3 regions of the Dyadobacter sp. 676 genome follow, and region 3 is predicted to be linked to each of the others. Evidence: riboswitches for the same ligand, from Rfam matches in the RefSeq annotation. Region 3 holds a riboswitch; each other region holds the start of a gene.
What was found. Region 3 has a riboswitch for cobalamin ahead of ABV298_RS05675 (hypothetical protein). Riboswitches for the same ligand answer to the same signal wherever they lie in the genome.

Region 1 (5,910 bases), 1.5 Mb from region 3:
GAGTAAGACATCGGAGCAGATTGATGAAGAGATTAAATTCCTGAGTGATTGTGACAAATCGTTCTCGACGCGGGCGGAAGCAAGCAGCTTCTTCGCCACCCGCGCGTGGGAATATTTGCAGGAAGGTTCTCTGGACACCGCCTGCTACCGTTTTAACCTTGCCCAACTCCTGAATGACAAAAACGTGGAGGCCTACTGGGGGCTTGGTGTTGTGTCTTACCAACGCGAAAACTGGGTGGACGCCAAAAGAATGCTGAGCAAAGGAGTCAGCTTGCAGGGCGACAATGTGCCGCTGCTGGTGGATTTGTCGACCGTACAGCTCAAATTGTACGCGATCACAAGCCGTAAGGAGGAACTGGAAGAGGCAAGCGAGGTGCTCAAACGCGCTGTCGCGCTTGATTCGACTTATGCATTGGGCCAATACAACCTGGCGCTGCTGCATTACAACCTCGATGAGCTTGATAAATCCTGGGAGCACCTGCACAAAGGCCGGGTCCTTGATTTCAGCCAGCTGAATCTCGACTTTGTGGAGCTTCTGAAAGCCAAAATGCCCGATCCCCAGGGATTTTTCAAGTAAACGTATTCTTCCGGGATTGCAAAGTCTTCCGTTTGGGAGACTTTTTTTGTTTGAGCAATATCAGCGTAGCCAGGACCCGTGGCATGTCGCCATCAGGCTTCGGCTACGCTGATATCCCACCTTTGACGTGGCGTATTAACCCTTATTGAAAGAAAAATCCTGTTGGGGCGATACCGACTTTCACCGAATCGACCAGGTTTCCATCGACGCGATAACGTATCGCATAGCCCGACTGCGCCTGGGACGGCGTCACGGCTGCGTAAAGCAGGCCTTGAGACGGATCGATTGTCAAGCCTGTAAAATAACGGCCGATAAAGGGCTTGCTGAGGTCCACCTGAGAATCGGTAATACCGAATTTGTAGGTTTTACCCGACGGGTTGAAATTGGCGTCGTATTGTGTCAATACAAAGAAGACTGTTTTGAGGTCGGAACTCATTGTGAAGGAACCCGGCACTTTGGTGGCGTCGGTCCCGATCGCCAAAGTGGCTTCGGACGTAAGCGACTCAGGATTCAGCCGTACGGCTTTGATCCCCGCATTGATCCATAATTTGCCGTTTGCGTCGATGCCTATCGGCGTAACTACCCCTTCCATAGGGATCGACTGGGCGATTTCATCGGTGTTCGTGTTGATAACCGTAAGAATGTTGCCGTTGGTAAAGGTAGTGGTACCTACAAACAGTTTTCCATTGCTCAGAACCAGGTTTTCTGGTCCTTTCGCGATGTCGATTTTCTTGGTCACCTTTTTTGTATTTATATCGATCACCGCAATATAACCGGTGCTGTATTTGTAGTCGGCGTTGGTGCCCCAGCACGACACATATGCTTTTCTGCCGGCGATTACAACTTCCCGGGGATTCTCGATGTCGGGCGCTCCGATGACTCCTTCGTCTTTGAAAGTATACCGGTTAACGAACTGTACTTTGTCCTGGCCCGCCGAGGAATTGTCGACCAGGATGATGCCTTGTTCTCCCGACGCCGTATAGTCCTGCACCCCGCCATTCAGCGCTTTTCCATTGACTGCGGCGAAAATGTCGGCGTTGGCGGTGTTGTTTTCACGGGGAAAAAAGGAGATAGCGCCGTTATTTTGCAGGAAATTACCTTCATTCATTACAAAAACACCACTCACGAAATCCCCTTTCGGAGCCGGGTCACTCTGGTCGCACGACCATGCTCCCAGGGCTGTAAAAACTACTGCTAATGAACTGGCTAACTGTTTTTTCATTTTCATTGATTTATTGAGAATCGTAACTAAAAGTTAAACTTAATGCAAAACTTCTTCCCGGCATCGCATTATTTCTGACATTTAAATAAAACGTGTTGGTCAGATTGCGGATCTGTCCCTGTATGCGGCCCCTTACCTTACCAAGGGAGATGGTTGTTTCGGCCAGGAGATTTACCAAACCATAGCCATCGAGAAACTGTGAATTATCGAATGTTGTGTAACGTCGGCTGGCTGCCTGGAACTGTCCGGTAATGCGGGTGGATTTATGCTGAAAAAATGCATTGACATAGGCCGTATGCTCCGGCACAAAAACAAGCTGCTTGCCAACGATTTCTTCGGAGTAATTATCGTAAGCCTTTTCCTGGCTGCTCCGGTTAAATGCATAACCGGCATCCACCCCGGCTTGCCGGAGCTCCGTTGTATGCAGGTAATTCGTTTGCAGTTCGACCCCGCGGGCCAGGATCTGTTGCAGGTTTTCGACACGGTAACTTCTGGACGGATTCCAGTAGGTCCAGTCCTTAACGCGGTTATGGTAAAGAGTCACCGAAGCCCGCCATGTGCTTCCCGACGTGGATTTCAATGTTTGTTCTATTCCAATTTCTTTATTCCATCCCGTTTCCGGGCGGATATCCGGGTTACCGAGGCCTTTCCAGTGGCGTTCGTTCAGAGTAGGGACGCGGTAGCTGCGCCCGTATGAACCTTTCAGGGAGAGATTATAAAGTTTTTTCCGGATCAAACGATGCTCCACACCGGCGGACGGCGTGAATGGCGGGTTAAATCCGGTAACAAATCCTTGCCGGAGATTGACGGAAACCGTGATTCGGGAGGCAGGCTGCCAGCGGGTAAGCAAAAAAACGTCTGTCCGGTTTTCAGCCACGGGCGAGTACACATAGCCGGGCACGCGCGAGCGATAGTGCGTCCATTCGCTCCCGGTTTTGATGGACAACGGATTGGGCTTAGCTCCCGGGCGCAACGAAAAGTCATTCTCGATCCGCGTGGCGATTTTATCCGTTACGGAATGATCGGGTTGTGAAAGGTCGCCCTTGGCATAGTCGATTATGTCGCGTACCCATGCTGTTCGTAATGTGAGCGAGCGCACCCGATAGCGAAGCATGGTGCGATAGGCTGTCGTGCGCGTCATTTCCCGGCCCTGTTCGTCGTCGGGCGTTAAGGTTAGTTTGTTATCCGTGAGCCACACGTGCGCAGAAATTTCCCGGTCGTTTTTAGCTTGCAGGAATAAATCCTGTACAATGCCTTTCTGGAAAGTCTCGGTAGGCAAAAGCAGGTAACCCTTTCGCACGGGATTCCGGTAATTGTTGTTCATCCGGCCGTCGTAAACCGCCGTTTTTCCCGAAAACGACCATTGCCTGTTTAAAACCGTTACGTAGCGAATATCCGCCCGGGTCTGGCGATTGTCAAAACTCTCTTCCTGCCTTCCGATGGATATGTGAAAAGGGCTTTTGGGTACATCACTGCCCAGCAGGATGCTTCCTCCGACCGCATCGGACCCTACAATGCTCGCGGCCGACCCGAATTGAACGGAAAGCCTGTCGAAACCCGCCACAGGGATAGTGGAAAAATCGGTTTGGCCAAGTGTGGGAGCATTAATATTCAGCCCATTCCAGAGAACTGCCGTATGATTCGCGGACGTGCCTCTGAATGAAGCAGTACCCAGTTGCCCCGGACCGTAATTTTTAAAAGCGATAGGCGTAAATGTCGAAAGTACGTCGCTGATGTTCTGGAAACGCGCCTGCGCGAGCATCGCCGAATCGATCGCCTGGATTTTGAGGCCACTCATGAAACGTTCCGGTACAAAGCCCCTGACGGTCACTGTTTCGAGTGCGATGGAGTCGGTTTGCGCATGAGCGGGCGATGCGAAAGCCACGCTTGCCCATAATACTGGTTTAATCAGAAATCTCCGGTTGGTTAGCACCCTGTTTCACTGCGATTGGCGGCGATCTTCTGTCTTTCCTCCGAAAACGGTCCGATCAAATGCTCTGGCAGGTCTCCTGGCTCGTCGTTCGTGTCCGGCGCCTTCCCGTTTTTGAAACAGTGGCATGGAGTGCGGGCACGTTTGGGCAGACTAACAGTTGCGGGGACAGCTTCCGGTTCGCGCGGAATTCCCTTTTAAGCCTAATTGCTGAACAGAAGCAGCATATGGCACCAAGCGGGCGCAAAGTTAGACATTTCCTCCGACTTTCGGTTCTTTGCGATAACCGCTATCTTTGCGCCAAATTCTGAATGCTTTTGGCCACTCCTGCTGAAAATTCCCCGAACCCGTCGCCCCTGAAAGGCATTTACCTCATGCTGGGCGCGGCATTTTTCTTTTCGCTCACCTCGGCGATCTCAAAATGGCTCGGCAGGGAATTCCACATTGTGGAACTGGTGTTTTTCAGGAACATCGTCGGGGTGGTTTTCATCATCAGCAGTATATGGCAACGGCCGCTGAAGCAGGAGGGAGGCAAGCTCGGGCTGCTCGTTTTCAGAGGCATAGTTGGTACTTTATCGCTTTATATGCTTTTTTACGCGATCCAGACGCTGGGTCTCGGACGCGCATCGACCTATCAATACACCTATCCCATATTTCTCGCGCTTTTTTCCTGGCTGCTCATTGGTGAAACGCTGAATTCCAAGGAATGGATGGCGATCTTTGTGGGGTTCACGGGCATTTTGTTTGTATTCCGGCCGGATCTTTCTTCGTCGTTGCGGGACAACGCACTCGGTTTGGGCAATGCATTGCTGACGGCGGTTTCCTATCTCTCGATCCGGCAACTGGGCGTGGTGTACGATACGCGCGCCATTATTCTGTCATTCATGCTTAGTGGTATTGTAATGCCTGTTTTGTCGATGGTAGCCGGGACCTATTATCCAATGGAACATCTGGACTTTCTGATCGGGACATTCAAATGGCCGGAGAATACCTGGCAGTGGCTGGGTTTCCTGGCTTTGGGATTGACTGCATTGCTGGGCCAGAAAATGCTGACGCAGTCTTTTACCTACGACAAAGCCGGGCGCGTGGCCGCTGTGGGCTATTCCAATATTCTTTTTTCTGTGCTGATAGGCTTTCTGATGGGTGAAGCGATCCCGTCGCTGTCGATGCTGACGGGCATGTTGCTGATCATCGCGGGCGGGATCCTGGTATCGTTTGCCAAAACCAAAAGCGCTTAAAGCCGTTCGTTGAATGCCAGCCGGTTCATAAAAGGGTCGATTACCGTTACCGAAAGAGCGCCCCAGGGTTCGTGTTCGAGGCCGGGACGGTTGTATTTGTATTGCTTGTTGTTCAGCTCTTTATGAAAAGCCCGTACACCGGTGCATTCGACAAATATTTTCGCACCGGGAGTGCTGTCTCCGTGATGCTCCGAGAGATGGAGCGTCAGGCCGCCGCGCGAAACCTGCATGTAAAGTGGCGCATCGTCGGAGTACCGGTGCTCCCAGTCTATCTGGAAGCCCAGCCAGTCGATGTAAAACTCGCGTGCTTTGGTTTCGTCAAAAATGCGTAAAATTGGGATGATTTTGCTGGCTTCCATGGGGATGCTGTTTGGAGGTGAAAGGGGCTGGCAACAATTTGTATATCAGATTTGTTTACAAAATGAAATCTAGAAAAATGCCATGAAACGACTCCTGTCATCGCTGTTAATATTTCCGGTAATGCTGGTGTTTCTGGCCGGTTTCAAGGCCGATACCGGTAAAAAGCCGGCCGAAGGCATTCAATGGCTAACCATCGAGGAGGCGTTCGCGAAGATCCAGAAAGAACCGCGCAAGGTGCTCATCGACGTCTATACGGATTGGTGCGGCTGGTGCAAGGTAATGGATCGTGAAACGTTCAGGGACAAGGCTGTAACCGATTATATCAACCGAAAGTATTACGCCGTGAAGCTCGATGCCGAGCAGAAGGAGACGATCAAACTGGGAGACAAGCAGTTCAAATATCTTGCACAGGGTGGCCGCGGTATCAACGAGATCGCATTGGCATTAACCAATAACCAGCCGAGCTACCCCACGACCGTTTTTCTGGACGATCATTTCAATATGATCCAGCCGCTTCCGGGTTATCTGAAGGCAAAGGAGTTTCACCAGATTATCACCTTTTTTGGAGAAGACTACCACAAAA
Region 2 (5,910 bases), 3.1 Mb from region 3:
CAGATCGCTTTTTTCTTTGGGAAGGACACCCGCTTCAAAGTTGGTAATAGCGGCGGCTTTTTTCAGGTATGCGAAGGCCTTGATGATCTCCTTCGGCATTTTATTGATATCCTGTGCGATAGGAAAGTTCTGGATCGAGCGTTGTGTCTGGGCGCCCCAGTATACATGGGCAGGGACCTGCACTTCGCCCATCGTGTCTTTTTCTATACGGTATTCCATTATTTGACGTAGAATGATAATGTAAAATGAACAATGCGCGGTAAAGTTAGGATCGGGTTTGCAGTTTCTGGAGTTTTTTATGGATAAATGTTCATGTCTGAAAAAAAGAATGTTTAGATTGACGCACCGAGATCCTAAACTCCGCTTTTCATGATACCTAAAATCAGCATTTACCCCGATTACGCACTGATGAGCTCCGCCGCTGCCGAGCGAGTAATCGATCTGATGAACCACAAGCCCGAATCGGTTATTTGCTTCCCGTCGGGTAGTAGTCCGAAAGGTATGTTCGATGCATTGGTAGCCGCGAATCAGAAGGGGCGTGTCGACTTTTCGAAATGCATTTTCGTCGGCCTCGACGAATGGATTGGCCTCGGCGCCGGCAACGATGGCAGTTGCCGCGACCTCCTCGACCGCGATTTCCTGAAACCTGTCGGTCTGCGCCCGGACCAGATCGTCTTCTTCGACGGCAAAGCCTTCGATCCGCAAGCCGAATGCGACCGTATCAATAAAATCGTCGAGAGCCTCGGAGGCCTCGACCTTATTATATTAGGCGTAGGCATGAACGGCCACCTCGCCCTCAACGAGCCCGGCACACCCTGGGATACTTACGCCCACATTTCGGAGCTCGATCCGGTGACCGTCGAGGTAGGGCAGAAGTATTTCAAACAGCCGACCAGCCTCACACGCGGCATTACCGTCGGTATCCGCCACATTCTGGAAGCGCGTTCGGCCATTCTGTTGGCTTCCGGCGCTGCAAAGGCACCGGTTATCCAGCGGGCATTGGCATTCCCCGTTTCCAAAGATTTTCCAGCAACGGTTTTGCAGAATCATTTGAACGCGGAGTTTATTTTGGATGCGGATGCTGCGGAGTTGATTTCGTAACATATTTCCCTAAATCCGGGTTTGCGAAATCACTTTTCCGGCCAGCATTTCAAGCCTGATTTAGATATTTTATCCTAACGCAACCAGTAATTTTTCTCCACTTCACTTAAATCAAGGTGCGCTTTCCTGCGCAATATGCATTCCGCCTAAATTTGACGCAGTTCTTTGTGAACGCCCGTCAATCGGGGTGGTGGTTTTTGCTTTTGGATCCCTCAGCCAAAATCAAGCAAAACAAAAAGGAACCGTGTGCAATTCACGGGCAGTCGTGCTACTGTAAGTATCCGTCCTGATGTTTTCAGGACCCGTTTTTACCCTCGCGTCCCATTGCAGCGTCCCGGCGCTTCGAGAAGGGCGGTAGAAATGATACGAGCCAGGAGACTTGCCATCACCCTCAATGGCTTCCCTCTCACGGGTGGAGTGTAGTCAAGCATTGATTTACCACATTTTATAGCGTACCACAGGCTCCCGGCCGGTTCGGGGGAACTGTATCTGTTCGTTTCGCAGGGTAGCCGTGTGTTACCGCCATGGAATGAAGTACCGGTCAGCGTTCGCAACAGGCGTTTGCCGGGATGGGAGGGTGTTTTCACAGGGTTTTTATTAACTCTTTAAACACAAAAAGTTATGTTGTCACACAACCTGGGCTACCCGCGCGTGGGAAGCCTTCGCGAACTCAAAAAGGCCAACGAACAGTACTGGGCCGGCGCGATCGACCGCGATGCATTGCAGAAAGTCGCGCGCAAAATCCGCCATCAGAATTGGGAAACGCAGCAGCATGCGGGCATTGGCCTTATTCCTTCCAACGATTTTTCGCTGTACGACCACGTCCTCGATACGTCGCTGATGGTAGGCGCGATTCCCGGGCGGTACCACCAGCTGCTCGACGGGAAATCCAATAAGGAGCTAGACCTTTATTTCGCCATGGCCCGTGGTTACCAGAAAAACGGGCTGGATATCAACGCGATGGAAATGACGAAATGGTTCGACACCAACTACCATTACCTTGTTCCCGAGTTTGTGAAAGACCAGAAGTTCAAGCGGTACTCCGAAAAGGTGCTGCTGGAATTCGAGGATGCATTGCAAAAAGGCATTCTCACCAAACCGGTGCTGCTTGGGCCAGTTACCTATTTGCTTTTAGGCAAAGAAAAGGAGGGCGGTTTTGAGCGGATCGACTTGCTGGACAGTCTTCTACCTGTTTATATATCCATATTAAAAGAACTCGCAGCGAGAGGTGCCGAATGGGTGCAGCTCGACGAGCCAGGGCTCGTGCTGGATTTGAATGAAAAGGAAAAACTCGCATTCCTGAGCGCTTATAACCAGATCCGGGAGACGCTTCCGAAGCTGCGCATTCTGGTAACAACCTATTTCGGGCCGCTGGAAGATAACCTGAGCATCGCTACCGTATTGCCGGTGGACGCATTGCATATCGACCTTACGCGCGGTGCGGAGACCTTGTCGCAAATCCTGGTGGATGAAGTATTCACGGCATCAACCCAAAAACTTTCATTAGGGGTGGTCGACGGCCGGAATATCTGGAAAAACGACTACCGAAAGTCGCTGGAATGGATTCAAACGGCAGCGAATGTACTGGGAGAGGATCGGATCTGGGTCGCACCTTCCTCGTCGCTGCTCCATAGCCCTTATGACCTGGACCTGGAAAGGAACGAAGCGGTGCTCACGCCCGAAATCAAAAACTGGATGGCGTTTGCCAAACAGAAACTGGCAGAGGTAACGACATTGGCGAGGCTCGCCGGGACCGATTATTCGAATGACAGCGCATTTCTGGATAACCAAAAAGCCATCGAAAGCCGTAGAACATCAGCGTTGATCCACAAGCCAGCTGTAAAAGCACGGGTTAGCGAAGTGCGTGAATCGGATTTTAACCGACAGAATACATTCGCCTTCCGGCAGGCCATTCAATTGGAAAAACTCAAACTGCCCTTGTTCCCTTCCACGACGATCGGCTCATTCCCCCAAACCGACGAGGTGAGGCAGCTCCGTGCGCAGTTCAAGAAAGGAGCATTGACTTTGGATGAGTACGAGGCCCGCATTCGGGCGGAAATCGTGGATTCGCTGCGCTGGCAGGAAGAGTTGGGCATCGACGTGCTCGTACATGGCGAGTTCGAGCGGAATGATATGGTGGAATATTTCGGCGAGCAGCTCTCGGGTTTTGTTTTTACCCAAAACGGCTGGGTGCAGAGCTACGGTAGCCGGTGCGTGAAGCCGCCGATCATTTACGGCGACGTCGAGCGCGTGGAGCCTATGACGGTGAAATGGTCGTCGTTCGCGCAGGCCAACTCCACGAAATTGGTGAAAGGCATGCTTACGGGCCCGGTAACGATCCTGCAATGGTCGTTTGTGCGGGATGACCAGCCGAGAAAAGACACCACATTTCAGATCGCGCTCGCGATCCGCGACGAGGTGGTGGATCTCGAAAAGGCGGGAATCAAAGTGATCCAGATCGATGAGCCGGCCATTCGCGAAGGGTTACCATTGCGGAAACATGCATGGAAGAGCTACCTGAAATGGGCGGTGGACGCGTTCCGCCTGAGCGCCGCGGGCGTGGCCGACCAGACGCAGATCCACACGCACATGTGCTATTCCGAATTCAACGACATTATCGACTCCATCGCGGCCATGGACGCCGACGTAATTACCATCGAAACGTCGCGTTCGCAAATGGAACTGCTCGACGCTTTTGCGCAATTCAATTATCCGAACGAAATCGGGCCGGGTGTGTACGACATTCATTCGCCCCGCGTGCCGACAGTCGACGAGATGGTTTTCCTGCTGGAAAAAGCGTTGAAGGTAATCCCTGCCCGCAATTTGTGGGTGAATCCGGATTGTGGTCTGAAGACCCGCAAATGGCCGGAAACCGAAGCGGCTTTGCGTAACATGATTTCCGCGGCTAACTTGCTGCGCGAATCGGTCGAAGTCGCGGGATAGCGACGGTCGTTTGTGGGCTGGTGTGGTCATTTATTGTCAGGTGTTGTCAAGTGTCGTCAGAGGTGAAAATACCTGACTATTATCTGACCATACCTGACAATAAATGACTACCCCTGACCACTCCCGACTATCCTTGACACCCCTGACCACATCGAACCGCACTCCTGTTATCAATACATTAAAGCATTTATTTTGACACTCGAAGAAAAAATCACCGCCTCGGAAACACGCGTTTTTAAAACTGTTTTCCCTAATAACACCAACCATTACGATACTTTATTCGGTGGTACCGCCCTGTCGATGATGGACGAGGTCGCTTTCATTGCCGCCACGCGGTTTTCAAGATTGCGGTGCGTAACGGTTTCTTCCGACCGTATCGATTTCACACATCCCATTCCTGCGGGGACCATTATCGAGCTTGTTGGCCGGGTTGAAACGGTTGGGAATACCAGCATGAAAGTCCGGGTCGACATTTTTGTCGAGAAAATGTATGAAGAGAGCCGTGAAAAAGCGGTGACCGGAATTTTTACATTTGTGGCGCTCGATGAGCATCATAAGCCTACCAGAATTTTGTAGCGTTGTCATTTGGCTGCCACGTCGGCGAACGGGGAGCCCGACGCTATGCTCATGAGATTGCATAATTTATCATACGGCACCACTTGTTGTAGTAAATTAGGGGCACATTCGAAGTGGTTCAGAATTAGCGAATTAGAATTAAAGGCATCATTGAAACTATTAACATTTCGTTACCGTCGCTCTTTATTTGGTTGATTCCGAACCGCTTAATAACATTATGAAGGCAATCAACGTCCTGCGGCGGGTTGCAGCCTTGTTCAAAATGCTTATCTTGCACGCCTTTTGGACGGTGTAGGACAAAACTGTACACATTATTCTAATCACGCTTTAATGAAAATTTTAGGTATCTCGGCTTTCTATCATGATTCGGCCGCGGCTCTTATAGATAATGGCGAAATTGTCGCCGCAGCACAGGAAGAACGTTTCACTCGTAAAAAGCATGACCCCGGTTTTCCCTCCAACGCGGTTGCCTTTTGCCTCGAATACGGCGGATTGTCCATCAACGAGCTCGATGCAATCGTTTTTTACGACAAGCCGCTTCTGAAATTTGAAAGATTGCTCGAGACTTATTATGCATTTGCCCCCAAAGGCGTACGCTCGTTTTTGACGGCGATGCCCGTGTGGATCAAAGAAAAGATGTTCCTGAAAAGGCTCATCAACGAGGAGCTTGAAAAACTGGGCTACGATAAGAAGAAGAAAAAGGTGAAAATGCTCTTTCCTGAGCACCACCTCTCGCATGCCGCCAGCGCATACTACCCTTCCCCATTTGAAAAATCGGCTATTCTGACCATCGATGGCGTGGGGGAATGGGCTACGGCGTCGATCTGTCTGGGTGAAGGAAAGGATATCAGTATCCTCAAAGAACTTCGCTTTCCGCATTCGCTCGGGTTGCTGTATTCGGCATTCACCTACTTCCTGGGTTTCCGGGTGAACTCCGGGGAATACAAGCTGATGGGCCTTGCGCCGTACGGTAATCCATCTTCGCCGGATATCAAACGTTATGAGGATATTATTTTGAAAGAACTCATCGATCTGAAAGAGGACGGGTCGGTGTGGCTCAACCAGGAGTATTTCGACTATGCTACCGGCCTGAAAATGGTCAACGAGCACAAATGGGAGGCGCTGTTCGGTTTCAAAACCCGCCGGCCGGAAGATGCGCTCGAAGCGGTGCATTGTAATCTCGGCCTCGCCATTCAGAATATTACCGAGGAGGCGGTGGTGAGGATGGCCAAAGAAGCGAAACGTCTTACCGGCGCGGATTACCTTTGTATGGCGGGTGGTGTCGCATTG
Region 3 (5,910 bases):
GTCAGCCCCCCGTTTTCGCAATAATCACGAATGCTTGCGCGCATCGACCGGTTTTCCGACAGCCGTTCCGCGAACAGCTCGGGATAACCGCCGGGCAAATACAGCAGGTCGGTCGGGGGCAATGCGACGTCTTTCAGCGGACTGACCCAGCTTATTTTCCCGAATGCCTTCAAAACCTCCACATTCTGATGATACAAAAAGGTAAAAGCGTCGTCGCGCGCAACCGTTATGCGCAGGTTCGGAGATTTGCCATAAGACAGCCCCGAGTGCGCCGGAGGCCATACAACGTCCTGGCTTTCAAAACAATGACCAAAACACGCAATTTGCAGCAAGCGATCGATATCGATCGTTCGGGGGATCATTTCCGCCAGCCCTTCGATAATCTGTTCATAGTCCGTTCCGGCAGAGATATGCAGGCCCAAATGCCTTGATGGAATGTATAACGCCTCATTTTTGGGCAAATACCCCAAAGCTTCCACGCCTGCATCCGCGCATGCGTCCTGCAAAAACCGATAATGCGATCCGGTATTTACAAAATTGAAAATCACTCCAACGACCCGTATCCTGGCGTCGAAATTCTTCAAACCGTAAATCAGCGGTGCCGCCGAATAAGCCATCGACTGCGCATTGATTACCAGCACCACCGGGATATCGAGCAAAGCCGCTATTTCGGCACTGCTTCCGCGCATTTTATCGGCTCCGTCGAAAAGCCCCATCACGCCCTCGGCCACACTCACGTCCGTTCGCGACGCGTAATGCCGATACACCTCACGCACGTGGGCGTCCGAGGCCATGAACGTATCCAGGTTCAGGGAGGGCCGCCCCGCCGCTGCCGAATGGTGAATGGTATCGATATAATCCGGCCCGCATTTGAACGGCTGTACCGCCAGCCCGCGATTCCGTAATGCACGCAAAAGGCCCAAAGTCAGGGTTGTCTTGCCCGAACTGCTCGAAGGCGCTGAAATGAGAAAGCTGGATTTCGGGTTGTTCACAATGTGGTTGTATTTCAGATACTTACTCTTTTCAGGCTAAACCCTTACTATTTCCGATTATGGCAAAAACAAACGCTCAAAACCAGCCAAACGCTTCCCGGCCGGCCAATAACCGGGGCTCCGAAACATCATCCACAGCAGTCACGGCCCTCCCGGCAGCAGGGCATTCGGAATATCAGAATTTGAGATGCGCCGACCGGTCGAACGAAATAATCGGCAGAAAAACAGAAAGGCATTCCCGGGCATTAATACACCCGGTAATCGGGCGAAAACCCGACGAATATCCAAATCAGACCCTGCTTCATACCGCGAAAGCATTGTCAACAAGGAAGGGACAGGTGTTCTGGCTTGGGATAATTTTGAATGACTGAATGATTGAATGACCGAATATTTTATTCAGTCATTCAATCATTCAAAATTATCACCCTCACAGTTGCGCGACAGCTCGTGATTTTCACCAAATGGGTGATTCCGACGATTCCCCTGGACTGCATCGATATGCAATACCCTTTCCTGTTGGAGAAGTATGTTAAAGAACTTTTTCTGGCGTAAAGTTAGGTAATTCGCCTGTTTTTTGTGTTTATCTCCATCAAAAAACCATAGCTTTGCGCATTCATCGGTTCGCGCCGCCGGCGCGATTAAAAGGGAATCCGGTGCAAATCCGGAGCAGTACCCGCTGCTGTAAGTTCACCATATCAAGATCCTGGCTGATGCCACTGGAACACGAATGAGCGAATGTGTGAATGAGTGAATATTTTCAATAGCGAAACATTCACTCATTGTCTCATTCACTCATTACTTCCGGGAAGGCCCAGCGATCTGAACAAGCCAGAAGACCTGCCGTTGAATGATCCGGTTTTGCTTTCGGGAAGAAAGGCAAGAGGAAACGGCAGGCTGCATGGCGGCCACGCTACTCCCTGCATTCTCCCCATAAGTTATTTTTTAATTTATGTGGAAATCTAAATGATTCATTATCTGCTCCTTGATTCGCTGCTCCTGGGTGTGCAGCATTCCTTCGAACCCGACCATATGGCTGCGGTTTCCGTCCTGGCGACGGAAGAGAACAAAAGCCCCGCGCAACGCTGGAAGCTCATCTGGCGATCGTCGCACTGGGCGTTAGGACATTCATTTACGCTGATTTTATTTGCCGTTCTCGTCCTGTTGCTTAAATCCACTTTATCGCTGCGGGTCGCCGATCAGGTCGAGTTGGTGGTAGGGCCGCTCATGATATGGCTGGGCTTGCTGGCCATCCGCAGGAACTTCAGGAAGGACGCCGCCGCCGGTCAGGAAGGCCGACGGGTAAGCCGTTCATTCTGGGTCGGGATGGTGCATGGCCTCGCTGGTACGGGCGGGGCATGTGCGGTGGCGCTTACCCTCGCCGCGCGCGACGCCGTGACGGCCATATGGATTATTGTCCTGCAAAGCGTAGGTATTATCCTGTCCATGTCGGCTTACGGCTACTTTTTCGCATTTTCCATCGGCCGTTTTGCCGGCAAACGCGAACGTTTCCCGACGATCGTCAACTACCTCGTGGGCATATTTTCGATCCTGATCGGGGCAATAACTCTTTATGAATCTTCCGATTTTAGTAATGCAGACCCAATTTTATCAGATTCCCCGCATTCCGCTCGCCGGAATGCTGCTTTCCCTCACGGCATTTTCTACGGCATTGGCCCAGGAAAACAACGCCGATTCGTCGGGCCGCAAATTGCTCGACCCGGTCGTGGTTACCGCGACACGTTTTGAAACCAGAAAAGAAAAGATAGCGCAGAAGCTCGACCTCGTTTCCCGGGAAGATATTGAAATGACACCCTCCGCCGATCTGACAGACATCGTGCGGAAGACGGCGGCGGTGGACGTCATTCAATATCCAAATCTTTCGTCCGGCATCGGTATCCGGGGCTTCCGGCCCCAGTTTTCGGGACTGAACCAGCGGACGCTGCTCCTGATAGACGGCCGTCCCGCCGGCGCTACGAACCTGTCTCAGATCAACCTGAATGGTATCGACCACATCGAGGTGCTGAAAGGCCCGGCATCGTCGCTCTATGGCTCACAGGCGATGGGCGGCGTGATTAATGTCGTCACGCAACGCTCCAAAGGTGCGCCGGGAGGTAATGCTTTTGTGGAATACGGTAGTTTTAAAACGTTGCAGGCCGGCGTCAATACGGGCGGAAACATCACTTCCAAACTCGATTACGATTTGAGTTTCAGCTATCTCGAAAGATCGAAGGATTACAAAATCGGGAAGGACAACTGGCTTCGGAATGCATTTGGCTACAAACACGCAACCAAAAACTACAACGACCGCCCCGCCGTCGAAACCGACGAAACCAGCGGCGACGGCACGCGAAGGCCTTTTACAAAACTGCATTACTTTTCAGGCACGTTGCGGCTTGGTTATCAGATCAACGACCACTGGCGTGTGGATGTGCGCGGGGAACAGTTCCAGGCCAGGGACGTGGAATCGCCGGGAGAACTGTCGTCGGGGAGCACGGAAGCCAGCACCAAGGACGTCGACCGGCAGTCATTGGACGTTTCGATCAGCGGACGGATCGGTCGGCATAGCCCGGGCGTGAAGGTTTATGCCGCGGAAGAAAATACGGCTAATTACACACAGAATGTGTCCGGCAAACCGGTGGTGCCGTTCCGTTCCGCGCAGGGGCATAATGCATGGAAAGGTATTCAGGTAAAGGATGTCTGGAAAGTGGGCCGGCATTCGGTGATACTGGGTTACGATTACCTCGACGCATCCACGGACAGCCGCCGCTGGAACAACGACACTACCGAGCGCGCACCTACCCAGCCCCGGTACGCCCTCATTTCGAGCGCATTCTTCGGACAGGCGTTGCTGAATGCGGGTAAACTGACACTGCAACCGGGTATTCGTCTGGATCACATTACATTCGACGTCCGCGAAACACCGTTGTTACCCACCTATAAGGCGGGCCGGAAAACAACGCCATTCGCAAGCCCCAGTCTCGGCATTACTTACGCGCTTATGCCTTCGCTACGCGTGAAAGCTAATATCGGCCGCGCGTTCGTTACAACCGATGCATATAGCGTAGCCGGTTACAACGAAATCCGCGATTCCAGGGGCCGTATTGCCGTCACCGCCGGTAATCCCGATCTGAAAAACGAAAGCAGCCTGAGCTGGGACCTGGGTCTGGATTTGAACAAACCGCAATCCGGGCTCGCAGCTAATGTGACGTTTTATACCACCAAAGTCGACAACCGCATAGCCAAGATCATCAAAACCGTGAACGAGCCTTTGGGGAATGGGGATATAATCACTTCCAGGGCCACATTCGTGAATGCGGCCGATGCGGAAATCTGCGGCATCGAAACCGAGATTTCCTACGATTTCGGGGCGAAGAGCGATTACCGCTATTCTTTAAAAGCATTCTGGAACGGCAATTCCATAATTAAAGCCAGGGAGCTCATCGTCGGTACCGACGCCTCCGAGGTTCGTCGTGATATACAGAATGTCGCCCGCAATACTTTCAATTTCGGACTGGCCTACGACAATTTGAAGTGGCTGCAACTGCGCCTTTCCGGCAGGGCGATCGGGACAAGAAAAGATATCGATTATACCGATCCGGCCAATCCTGAAATCGAATATCCGCAGTACATGGTGCTTGACTTCGTTGCCCAGTTCAAAATTACGGGCGGTCACACCATTGCCCTGAAACTAAACAATGTCACGGACGAAAATTACTACGAAAAACGGGGCTACAATCTGTCCGGAAGGGCATTATCGGTTCGGTATATGAAGCGTTTCTAACAAATTACCCCAATCGGTTTTACCAACCGATTGGGGTAATTTGTTATCAATCAGTACTTATCCCACCAATTCTTCACGCCCTTGCTATTCCTCCCTCCCAGCTTCTCGAGCGCCGTCCGGTAATGCGTACCGTTGAGCGATGCTTCTACGAGCGGGTAGCTCATACGCCGGGAGACGTCCGTTACGTCGGGGTCGAGGGACCCGTCGGCGGGAAGGGCGAAGATGGCCTTGCCGGTATTAGGGTCCCTGAAATCGAGGCGGAGGCGTTCCAGCCAGCCCTGGATGCCCTGGGTGTACATTCCTATCCATTTCTGGGAGCCGACGCAGTCCTTCCATTTCGCGGTATTGTAGGGCACTTTTTTGAGGTAGGCGGCAATGTTTTCTTCGCGCACGCCCGCAAAGCGCATGGACGCAGCGATACCTTCCTGATAATACTGTGCGGCAGTGCCGGTGAGCCCCACTTTCAGGTCGCGGGCCAGGATTTCGGCGAGCATGAATTTTACTTCCGCCAGATCGAGCCAGATAGTCGGGGCCGTTGCACCGACGGCATAGTTGGCAGGCAAGCTCACGAGGGTCGGATCGCCATTAGAGCTGGCATCGCCGCTTTCCAGCCCGTATGCTTCGCCCACATAGTTGCCGGAATTCAACAGCGGCTGGGCAAATACAGGCAGCCTCGGATCGTCATATTGTTTGAGGTAATCGATAAACGGCTTCGACATTGAGAAATCGACCCGTATCTTGAATGCCTGGTTCATCGGGTTGTTGTTGGGCGGCGAAGGAAGCCAACGGAACAGCGCGCTTTGCTCCTGTGTAGCGATAATACCTCCGTTGGCCGGATCAAGCGCTTTTTTGATGGCGTCCGCTGCTTCGGCAGGCTTCACGTCCGCCATTCGCAATGCAATGCGGAGCCGGAGCGAGTTGGCAAAACGTTTCCAGGCATTCACATCGCCGCCGTATAGCGCATCGCCGGTAAGGTAGCTGGGTTCGGATGCGTTCAACAGCTTTACCTGCTCGTCCAAAGTGGCCAGTAAACCCGCATATACCTCTTCGCCGGTGTTATAAACGGGCGTAACATCATCGGCATTCAGCGCCTCGGTGTACGGAATAGGCCCTCCGTAAATGTCGGTCAGAAAATGG

Region 1: linked by a shared signal. The riboswitch ahead of ABV298_RS12405 (TonB-dependent receptor) and the one ahead of ABV298_RS05675 (hypothetical protein) in region 3 are both predicted to bind cobalamin.
Region 2: linked by a shared signal. The riboswitch ahead of metE (5-methyltetrahydropteroyltriglutamate--homocysteine S-methyltransferase) and the one ahead of ABV298_RS05675 (hypothetical protein) in region 3 are both predicted to bind cobalamin.

What each region holds. Positions count from the first base shown of each region.
Region 1 is NZ_CP159289.1:2,775,684-2,781,593, reverse strand. It holds gene ABV298_RS12415 (tetratricopeptide repeat protein) at 1-577, shown strand, start outside; gene ABV298_RS12410 (DUF5074 domain-containing protein) at 720-1,799, opposite strand; gene ABV298_RS12405 (TonB-dependent receptor) at 1,810-3,684, opposite strand; cobalamin riboswitch at 3,781-3,982, opposite strand; gene ABV298_RS12400 (DMT family transporter) at 4,041-4,967, shown strand; gene ABV298_RS12395 (glyoxalase superfamily protein) at 4,964-5,326, opposite strand; gene ABV298_RS12390 (DUF255 domain-containing protein) at 5,409-5,910, shown strand, end outside.
Region 2 is NZ_CP159289.1:4,303,946-4,309,855, forward strand. It holds gene fumC (class II fumarate hydratase) at 1-219, opposite strand, end outside; gene ABV298_RS19335 (glucosamine-6-phosphate deaminase) at 370-1,101, shown strand; cobalamin riboswitch at 1,276-1,503, shown strand; gene metE (5-methyltetrahydropteroyltriglutamate--homocysteine S-methyltransferase) at 1,723-4,044, shown strand; gene ABV298_RS19345 (acyl-CoA thioesterase) at 4,237-4,620, shown strand; gene ABV298_RS19350 (carbamoyltransferase) at 4,951-5,910, shown strand, end outside.
Region 3 is NZ_CP159289.1:1,233,420-1,239,329, forward strand. It holds gene ABV298_RS05670 (cobyrinate a,c-diamide synthase) at 1-992, opposite strand, end outside; cobalamin riboswitch at 1,308-1,518, opposite strand; cobalamin riboswitch at 1,593-1,852, shown strand; gene ABV298_RS05675 (hypothetical protein) at 1,956-2,738, shown strand; gene ABV298_RS05680 (TonB-dependent receptor) at 2,629-4,773, shown strand; gene ABV298_RS05685 (SusD/RagB family nutrient-binding outer membrane lipoprotein) at 4,824-5,910, opposite strand, start outside.